3 regions of the Fodinicola feengrottensis genome follow, and region 3 is predicted to be linked to each of the others. Evidence: riboswitches for the same ligand, from Rfam matches in the RefSeq annotation. Region 3 holds a riboswitch; each other region holds the start of a gene.
The links. A riboswitch is a leader RNA that binds a small molecule or an ion and turns the genes downstream of it on or off. The one in region 3 is predicted to bind S-adenosylmethionine.
Positions count from the first base shown of each region.

Region 1: another riboswitch for S-adenosylmethionine. It lies ahead of thrC (threonine synthase); the one in region 3 lies ahead of ABD301_RS10865 (GNAT family N-acetyltransferase).
Region 2: another riboswitch for S-adenosylmethionine. It lies ahead of ABD301_RS28965 (aminotransferase class V-fold PLP-dependent enzyme); the one in region 3 lies ahead of ABD301_RS10865 (GNAT family N-acetyltransferase).

Region 1 is NZ_BAAANY010000025.1:13,845-17,086, reverse strand. It holds gene ABD301_RS29660 (MFS transporter) at 1-138, shown strand, start outside; gene thrC (threonine synthase) at 161-1,405, opposite strand; SAM riboswitch class I at 1,420-1,561, opposite strand; gene ABD301_RS29650 (DUF3558 family protein) at 1,700-2,257, opposite strand; gene ABD301_RS29645 (DUF3558 family protein) at 2,285-2,854, opposite strand.
Region 2 is NZ_BAAANY010000023.1:174,229-177,470, forward strand. It holds gene ABD301_RS28960 (hypothetical protein) at 1-4, opposite strand, end outside; gene ABD301_RS28965 (aminotransferase class V-fold PLP-dependent enzyme) at 336-1,673, opposite strand; SAM riboswitch class IV at 1,706-1,821, opposite strand; gene ABD301_RS28970 (hypothetical protein) at 1,892-2,185, shown strand; gene pgm (phosphoglucomutase (alpha-D-glucose-1,6-bisphosphate-dependent)) at 2,243-3,242, shown strand, end outside.
Region 3 is NZ_BAAANY010000008.1:248,033-251,274, reverse strand. It holds gene ABD301_RS10865 (GNAT family N-acetyltransferase) at 896-1,480, opposite strand; SAM riboswitch class IV at 1,499-1,612, opposite strand; gene ABD301_RS10860 (alpha/beta fold hydrolase) at 1,763-2,659, opposite strand; gene ABD301_RS10855 (VOC family protein) at 2,673-3,080, opposite strand; gene ABD301_RS10850 (AraC-like ligand-binding domain-containing protein) at 3,172-3,242, opposite strand, start outside.

The DNA.
Region 1 (3,242 bases), on a different contig from region 3:
GGCGCCGGCCCGGCCGCCGTCGTCCTCACCTTCGGCGCGATCGCGCTGGCCGTCGCCGCCGCCAACCTCTTCACCGCCCGCCCCACGCCGCTCGCCCGTACCCCCGCGCCCGCCGCCACCCCCGCCAACACCCGCTAGCCGCGGTGCCTGCCATGACCACTCAGCTCAACAAACCGGCTTCGGTGGCGGATTTGAGGGTGGGCTTGATGCGGTGGGTGGGATGTACGTCCAACACGTCGGCGGTTTTGAGACCTTCGCCGGTGTTGTAGATGACGGTCTCCTGGGAGGTGTCGATCAGGCCGTCCTTGACCAGTTTCGCGAGGCACGAGACGGTCACTCCGCCGGCGGTCTCGGCGAAGATGCCGGTCGTACGGGCCAGCAGCGAGATGCCCTCGCGGATGTCGTCGTCATCGGCGACCGCGATCGAGCCGCCGGTCCGCCGAACCGCGTCCAGCACGTACGGGCCGTCCGCTGGGTTGCCGATGTTCAGGCTCTTCGCGATGCCGGTCGGGCGGACCGGCTGCACCACGTCGTGGCCGGCGTGGAACGCCTCGGCGACCGGCGAGCAGCCCAGCGACTGTGCCCCGAAGACCTTCCACGGAGTGTTCGGCACCAGGCCGATCTTGGCCAGCTCGGCGAACGCCTTGTCGATCTTGGTCAGCAGCGAGCCGGACGCGATCGGGATGACCACCTGCGCGGGGATCTTCCAGCCGAGTTGCTCGGCGACCTCGTAGCCGAGGGTCTTGGAACCTTCCGCGTAGTACGGCCGGACGTTCTGGTTGACGAACGCGGTGCTTTCGAACTCATCGGTCTCGCCGAGCTCGCTGGTCAGCCGGTTGACGTCGTCGTACGAGCCGTCCACCGCGACCAGCCGCGGCGCGTACACGGCGCTCGCGATGATCTTGCTCGGTTCCAGGTCCGCCGGGATGAACACGGTCGCCGGCCAGCCGATCCGGGCCGCGTGCGCGGCCACCGAGTTGGCCAGGTTGCCGGTGGACGCGCAGGCCACCGAGGTGAAGCCGAGGCCCTTCGCGGCCGTCAGCGCCAGCGACACGACCCGGTCCTTGAAGGCGTGGGTGGGGTTGCCGCTGTCGTCCTTGACCCACAGCGGCGCGGTGAAGCCCAGTTCGGCGCCGAGCCGGTCGGCGCGAACGAGCTTGGTCATGCCCGGGTTCAGCGTCGCGCGGGTTTCCGGGTCCTGACCGACCGGCAGCAGCGGCGCGTACCGCCAGATGTTCTGCGGCCCCGCCTCGATTTGCGCACGGGTCACCGCGTTGAGTTTTTCCTGGTCATAGCCCACTTCCAGCGGGCCGAAACACTCGGCGCAGGCGTGCACGGCGATCAGCGGGAATTGCGCACCGCAGTTCCGACAGCGCAGACAGCTGGCAGGCGATTCAACAGTCAAGACAAGAGCCTCCTCGCTCATCTTCCCCGTCCGAGCGCTCTGCTCTGACGGGCCGGAGTTGGCACCTGTCCCGCGGGTAGATGGTCTTGAGACTCACGCGCGAGGTGGTTGCCGGGGCTTCAACGGGCCGGTTCCCTCTGCCCCTCTGGATGAGGGCACATATTCAGTTATGACTAGGAGCATACGCGGTCGGCTGGCGGTATTCGAAACCGAAATCAGCTCGTACGCATGCGAGCAACGCCACACCGCCGGGTTGTTGACGGGTGTGGCGTTGCTCGTACGAGCGGCTTGCGCTCAGGAAGAGGCGGACGGGCTCGGCGAGGCCGACGCGCCGCTCAGCGACTGGATCGCCTGCTTGATGGCGGCGACCCGAGCCGGCTCCCCGGACGAGCCGGCCACCCCGCTCGCGGAGAACTGGTAGTTGCCGTCGAGGACGTACAGGAGCTGGCCGGCGACCGAGTACGCCTCGTCGCCGACGCCGGTGACCGAGGGATTGCCGTTGGCGTCGTTGTCGAACTGCGCCTTCGTCGCATTGCCGATGTCGACGGACATCACCTGGTTGTTGGCGTCCGACCAGGTGCAGCCGATCGCGTCCTTGCCGGTAGTCGACTTGTCCGGCCCGTGGCTGACGATCTTGTTGCCGGTGAACTGGGACATCTGGTCGTCGGTGATCAACGTACAGACATCGGGCAGGTTGCTCGACACGGTCGGGACCGGTGCGGCGGTGCCGGCCGGACCTGCCGCCTGACTGGCCGGCGGGTTGTCCTTCTTCTGCAACAAACCGCAGCCGCCGGTGCCGGCGAGCACCACGGCCGCGATCGTGGCCGCAACCAGGAGACGATGGCTCTTCATTTCGGCTTTTCCTTCCAGAAAGGAGAACTACTCCGACGCGGAGGCCGAAGCGGAGGCACTCGGCGAGGGGGACGCGCCACCGTCGAGCTTTTCGATGATTTTGAGCGCGATGGCCTTCTGGATAGCGACGTCCGGGTCGCCACCGCCGCCGAAGATGATGCCGATCTCGGTCGTGGGTGCGTGAAACACGGTCAGAATCCCGTGCAACTCGGTCGCTTTGTCACCGACACCGCTGACCGGGGTATAGCCGTCCGCGGAGCTGTCGAAATCGGATTTCGTGGTGGTGCGGAGAGAAGCCGTCACCGTGATGCCGCCATCGGCGCTGAGCCAGTCGCAGGCAGGTGCGGCCGGCGTCGACTTGCCGTCCGGCTTGTGGCTCGCGATGGTTCCTTGGGTGAGCGCTGACATGTCGGCGTCGGTGAACATGTCACACACGGACGGGAATCCGGCCGCCGACGCGGTCGGCGAGCTGTCCGCCGCGGCTGGCGCCGACGGGGACGGCGTCGCGGCGGTCTTGGGCGTCAGACCGCACCCGGTCAGCATTCCCACGCCGAGCGCGAATGCTCCAGCGGCCAGGGCGACACGACGGATGTTCATTGATCTCTCTCCCTCAAGGTAAGACGTGAATGGCTGGCGGTGCGTAGACCGATGTGGACGGTGCCCGCGGTCCGCGGATATCGCGGACACGTGAACTCCTCGGGATGAACAGGGTGGGCGGGAATCGCCGGCGGAAGGCCTGCGGCCATGCTGGCACGCGGGCACCAAGAACCCGGCCGGAACATAACAGGCGAATACCCTGCGAGCCACCCGGAAATCCAGCCCGGGAAGGGCACTATTCCCTCATCGCTGCCTTCTTGGGCAACGATCGGTGCCAACCGGCGGATCCGCTGCGACTCCGGTCACAGCCGGCCGGACACCCAGCACGATCAGCGGGTTACCGTGCGTACGGCCGGGACCGGGCGCTATCGGGGCCGGCCAGACCCGG
Region 2 (3,242 bases), on a different contig from region 3:
GCACCCAGCGGGATCCGTCGTAGCTGATGTCCCTGCCGGCGACTCACCCGCGGGTCGTCGACGCCGACACAGACATGCACTTCCGGCTCGTTGCGGCCAAAAACCAGGGTGAACCGTGAATTCGGCGAAACGCTCATGCCACCGTGCACGCCCAGCACGAACAGCGTTCCCGGCTGCACCGGCGGCACGCCCCGAGCCAGGCTCCCGGTGCCCTGGGACAGCAGGTTGACCTCACTGGACAGGCCACCAGACGCAGCGAACCCCACGACCGCTCCTCCATCCGCCTGACCTGCGAAAACGCAGTCTACAGCGGCGGCGGCGAGACCCCTCCCGGATCAGTTGGCGCAGGGCGAGGTGCCGGCGGTGGAACCCAGCGCCCAGTCCGGTCGCGGCCGCGGGTCCGGGGACGGCGTCCAACGGCCGTCGACCTGCGCGTACGTCCACTTCGCGCCGGATTCCAGGAACTCCGAGAGCGCCCTGACCAGCCGGTCCACGTCGTCCGAGCAGGACCCGACGCCGAGGCTCGCGCGGATGGCGCCGGCTGCCAGCCCAAGCCGGGACAGCAGCGGGTGCGCGCAGAATTTCCCATCGCGTACGCCAATGCCGTGCTCGGCCGACAGGTACGCGGCGACCAGCCCCGGGTCGTATCCGGGCAGGCTGAAAGTGACCACTCCGATCGCGCCGGGGCTGTCCGGGAAGATCCGGTGCACTCGTACGCCGTCGAGCCCGGCCAGACCGTCCAGCAGCCGCTCCTGAAGGGCGGCTTCGTGGGCTTCCTGCGCGCCAGCCGGCAGCGCGGCGAGCAGCTGGCACGCCCTCGCGAGCGCGGCCGCGCCGAGCACGTTGGGCGTGCCGCCCTCGTGCCGGGCCGGCGCTGGCGCCCACGCGGTGTCGGTCAGGGTGACCTGGCGGACGGCACCGCCACCGGCCAGGTACGGCCGACCGGTGTCGAGCCAGTCGCGGCGCCCGACCAGCACGCCCGCACCGAACGGCGCATAGAGCTTGTGGCCGGAAAACGCCAGGTAGTCGATGCCGGCGGCGGCCAGGTCGATCGGCCGGTGCGGGGCGAGCTGGGCCGCGTCGACGGCCAGCCGGGCGCCGTACCGATGCGCGATGGTGGCGATCTCCTCGAGCGGCAGCAACTCGCCGGTCACGTTGGACGCGCCGGTGACGGTGACCAGCGCGGCGGGCGCCGCGGCGAGCGCCGAGTCGAGATCTTTCAGCGTCTGTTCGAGCGTCGAGGAGACCGGCAGGCAGCGGTAGTCGCGGTCCCGCCAAGGCAGCAGGTTGGCGTGGTGTTCGAGGTCCAGGACCAGCACATCGCCGCGGTCCGCGGGCACACAGCCGGCGAGCAGGTTGAAGGCGTCGGTGGTGTTGCGGGTGAAGACGACGACATCGTCATCGCGGGCGCCGAACGCGTTCGCGACGATCGCGCGAGCCGACTCGTACACACCCGTACTCACCTGGGACGCGTAACCGGCGCCGCGGTGCACGCTCGCGTAGAACGGCAGAAGTTCGTTGACGTGACTGGCGACTCCGGCCAGCGCCGGGGCGCTCGCCGCGTAGTCGAGGTTCGCGTACGGGCGACACTCGCCGGTCACCAGCGGCGCGGCCAGATCGCCGCCCACGACGGGCAACAGGGCATCGATCTGGCGGGAGATAACGGCGGTCATGGCAGGCCCCTCGGGTCATGGACCCGCTGCGGGGCCCGCGCTTGCCGTCGCCGATATCGCCGACAGCCCGGTCCTCACCCGGGGCACCCCACCGCGGTTGGAGGGTTGCCGGCCAGCAAGCCGGGGCTACGCGCTGGCACTCATGACCTGTCCAAGACGGTAACCGATCACCCGCGCTGGGGGCAATCACGTTCTGATGTGACGCGTACGATGGGCGCATGCCGCAGGGAACGGACTGGCTTACCACCGCGGAGGCCGCTGCCCGCCTGCATGTGCCGCCCGAGGTTGTGGTGTCGACGGTGCTCAGCTACGGCGCCGACCCGGACATCCACATCATCACCACCGTCGGCGGTCCGATGATCAGCCGCTGCGCGGTGGCCTTCGCGGTGGCCGACCGGCAGCTGAACGAGGCCACCCGGTCCGTCGACCCGACCGAGACGGCCGCCTTCGGCCCGTCACTGGGCCGGCCGTACAGCATGAAAGCCCGCAACCAGGGCCCGTCCGCCCAGTAACAGCCGTCGCACGACCCGGCCCGGGTGTGACTTTTCCGCTGACCTCAAGGAGATCCCATGCCGACAGACCCGCGCGCCGGCCAGCCGGCCCGGCCAGCAGACCTCATCGACGTCGCCGCCGTCGTCACCGCGTATTACACCGAGCACCCCGACCCTGCGGTGCCGAGCCAGCGAGTTTCCTTTGGTACGTCCGGACATCGCGGCGCGTCGCTGAACACCGCCTTCAACGAGGACCACATCGCGGCCACCAGCCAGGCAATCGTGGACTACCGCACCGGGAAGGGCATTTCCGGGCCGCTTTTTCTGGGCAAGGACACCCATGCGCTGTCCGAGCCGGCTTTTTGGACCGCGCTGGAGGTCTTCGCCGCGAACAAGGTGACGGTCGCGATCGACGCGGCCGGCCGCTACACCCCGACACCAGCCGTTTCGCACGCCATTCTGCGGCATAACCGGGAATCCTCCGGGATCGCCGACGGTGTGGTGGTGACGCCTTCCCACAATCCGCCCACCGACGGCGGCTTCAAGTACAACCCGCCGAACGGTGGCCCGGCCGGCAGCGCGATCACCGACTGGATCGGCAAGCGCGCCAACGAATATTTGGCCGCGGGACTGGAAGGTGTAAGGCGGGTTACGACGGCTCGCGCGCGTACGGCCTCGACCACGCACTCGTACGACTTCATGGGGTCCTATGTGGACGACCTGCCGTCCGTCGTCAACATCGACGCGATTCGCCGTGCCGGCGTACGCATTGGCGCCGACCCGCTGGGCGGCGCCTCGGTCGATTATTGGGCGGCTATCGCGGAAACCCACCATCTGGAGCTGACGGTCGTCAATCCGTTGGTGGACCCGACCTGGCGGTTCATGACGCTGGACTGGGACGGCAAGATCAGGATGGACTGCTCATCCGCGTACGCGATGGCGTCGCTGATCTCTCGTCGCTCGGATTTCGACCTGGCCACCGGAAACGACGCCGACGCCGACCGGCACGGCATCGTCACACCGGCCGCCGGCCTGCTGAATCCGAACCACTACCTGGCCGTCGCTATCGACTATCTGT
Region 3 (3,242 bases):
AGCCGCGTCGCTGATCGCCGCCCCCTCCACATCGCTCGAGTCGTCGTCATTGTTCTTGCCGCCGTCTCAGCGAACAGAACCCCGGCGCAGCGCGACCAGTCCAGTGCCGACAAGCCCGCGCAGGCGACCAGGGATCTCCGACGATCCGGACCGATTTCAGCGCTGCCGCTGATCAACTAACCCACAAACGCTTGACCGAACACAACCCCCATCAATGTCGAGCGTGCTCCCGGGCCGAGCGCGCTGACTGGGACTACACGGCATCGCCTCGCCATACCTATGTATTCGCGGGCTACGTTCTCGCGGTTCAGAGATGCGTCACATTTCATCGTTTCGGGTGGGCACCGGCAGCAGGGGACAAGTCGCGGCAACGGACCATTGTGTCTGGCTCTGGCGCAAGGTTGTGATCGATTTGGGCGGGCGAGGATAGATACTAAGAAACTACGCGACGCCGGAGCAGGTCGAGGTTGGCTCGATTGCACATTGCCTCTTGATGGATTTCATCCGGCAACCTTCGCCTTCGACTGTTCGGCTGCACTCGGGCGTCCTGGTGTACGGATTTCTGTTTGCTGTGAGGACAAGGCCGCGGAACTGAACGACGATACCGTCGACTGGTTGCCGACGGTTTGTCCGTCTCCAAGCCGATGGCTGCGGGAGGCCGCACGGTTCTCGCCGTTGGCCGCCGCGCGATCCCATTCGGTGCCGTGGTGTCACAGTCAGGTTCCCATCTGAGGACACCGCGGCCACTGGTTCAAAGCGACGGCAAGGCAAACGGGCAGTGTGAACGCGCGGCGATGAGCCCCGATCGGCCGCCACTAGCGCAGGAACAGAGCGGATAGCCTCGCGACGATCCTTCTGATCGTCGACCATCCGTGAACTCGAGAGTCTCGTATCGCTAACCCCGGGGCGTTGCGACATCGGTCCATGCCATGCGCAAACAGCTTGGGGTGCCCTTGAGCCGGGTTGGATCTCCGCCGGGTGGCGGCACCAGCGCCGCCTCCGCGCACGTAGCTCCGTTCGCGCGGTAGAACTGCTGCGCGGCCGTGTTCTGCTTCAGCACCCACAAATACATCCCGTTGCCGGTCGCTCGCTCGGCAACCGCACGCGAAGCGCAGCCCAGCAGGTACGTACCGTGGCCTGTCCGACGCTGGTCGTGTGCGATATGCAAATTATCGACCAGGCTCCCCCATATCGGATCCTCGTCGAGTACGACGTGAACAAAACCAACCAGCCGGTCGCCGCTCTCGGCGACGACAGTCACACTGTTGGCAGGTCCGGCGAACCGCGCCGACCACACCGCGCTCCGGTCGGCCTCAACGTCACCGTCCAAAAACGAGTCGGCGTACGCGCCCCGATAATGCCGGCGCCAACTATCGGCATGCAGCAAAGCGATCCGTTCGGCATCCTCGGCGCAGGCGGGTCGAAACCGTACCGGCGCGAACTCACCGGGCACAGCGGTCTCGCCAAAGAATCGGGACATCAGCACACAACTCCTCTGCTTCGCGGCTTGCCCGACACACACATCTCGGGCCCGGTCCTCACCCGGAGCACCCCGCCCACCCAGGAGGGTTGCCGGCCAGCGAGCCGGGGCTTTGCGCTGGCACTCATGACCTGTACACGACGCTAACACCACCGACCCGCCAGCGGAACTCAGCCGCCGCTATCAGCAGGTCTCGTCCGCTTGACAGCCGAAACATTGGTGTTGCACAGTGAAATTGCGTGCCATCTGACTGTCGTCCAGACCTCAGGCGCATGACCGGATTCAGCACCAAGCGAATGCCGCGGAGACCGAAAGTCGCCAACCCGACAAATGCCAGCGGCTCGCCCTCTGCGCCGGTGAACCATTCAGGTTCCCTGACTGTTTTCGGTGGTGGCAAAGAATTTCCAGGAGAGCCGGTAGGAGCGCTGTCGGGTCCACGTTGTGCTGCTGTTTTTCCAGGACCCGGTGGAAAGCGCCGGGAATAGCTGTGGCGACTGCCATTCCGCCGTTGACCATCCACGCTGGGCTGGCGCCTCCAGTAAGCACCAGCGTTGGCTGCGTCAGCGTGTGGAGGCGCACGGTCGGCAGGGCATTGCCCGGCCCCATCACGGCGGCTTCGTACGCCAGGGTATGCGCGATCGCCTCACTGGCCGGCCAGGACGGGTCGGCCCGCATGGCGGCGACCACCTCGGCGGGGGCCTGCGCTGCACCGGTCAGGAACAGCGCGACCGCGTCCCCCGGCCGGCCAGCGTCGACCAGCTTTCCCAGCTGTAGCGCGAAATCAGCAGGCAAATAGGGCGCGGTCTCGTCCACGTGGTATGGCGGCTCCCACAGCGCCATCCGGGTGATCGGGGCGCCGCGGTGGGCTGCCTCCAGCACCAGTGCGGAGCCGCTGGACCCGCCGAACACCATCGCTGATCCACCGGCCGCCGCGATGACCGCTGCCAGGTCCTCGACCTCGCGGTCCACGGCGTACGGCCGGATATCGCCGCTCTCGCCGCGGCCGCGACGGTCGTAGTTGAGCACCGTGAACCAGGGCGCCAGCGCTGTCGCCACGGCAGCCAGTGTTGGATGCGTTTTGTCGGTGAAGGCACCGTGAACGAGCACGATCGCCGGTCCGTCGCCGGTCCTGTCGTACGCGATCGCGGTGCCGTCCGCCGAACTCACTACCTTCGTCACTGGGGGGCGTCCTTCAGTCGTTTGGGCCGACCAGGCAGAGAGCTTCCCAATGGTGACCGTCCAGATCACTGAAAGCGCGCTGGTAACGGCCGCCTTCGTCGCGGGCTTCGCCAAGCGCGGTCGCCCCCGCCGCCAGCGCCTTGTCGACCAGACTGTCGACCTGTGCGCGGTCCTGCAGCCCCAACGCCAGCATCACCTGGGTGCTCTTGGTCGGATCGACGATGTCGTTTGTGATGAACGAGGCAAAAAGCGGCTTCTTCAGCAGCATCACCTGGGTCCGTTCGCTGATGATCACCGACGCCATGTCATCGGTCGCACCGAAAAAGTCGAAGCCCAGAGCGGTGAAAAAGGCCTTGGACCGGTCCAGGTCCTGGACCGGCAGGTTGACGAACAGCGTCGCGGCCATCGTGGTGCCCTTCATTTTGGTGGTCGTTCGCGCCCACTGGTGCGAACAACGACAGTCTGTGCGGCGCCAACCCGGTCGGTCTTGGGTTCTGGCGCCAGCCGCTTGACTATCCGTGCACACCAGCCGCGGCCGCTGGCAGCAGGCAGCTGCGGCGGTACTCGACGGGCGGCAATCCGT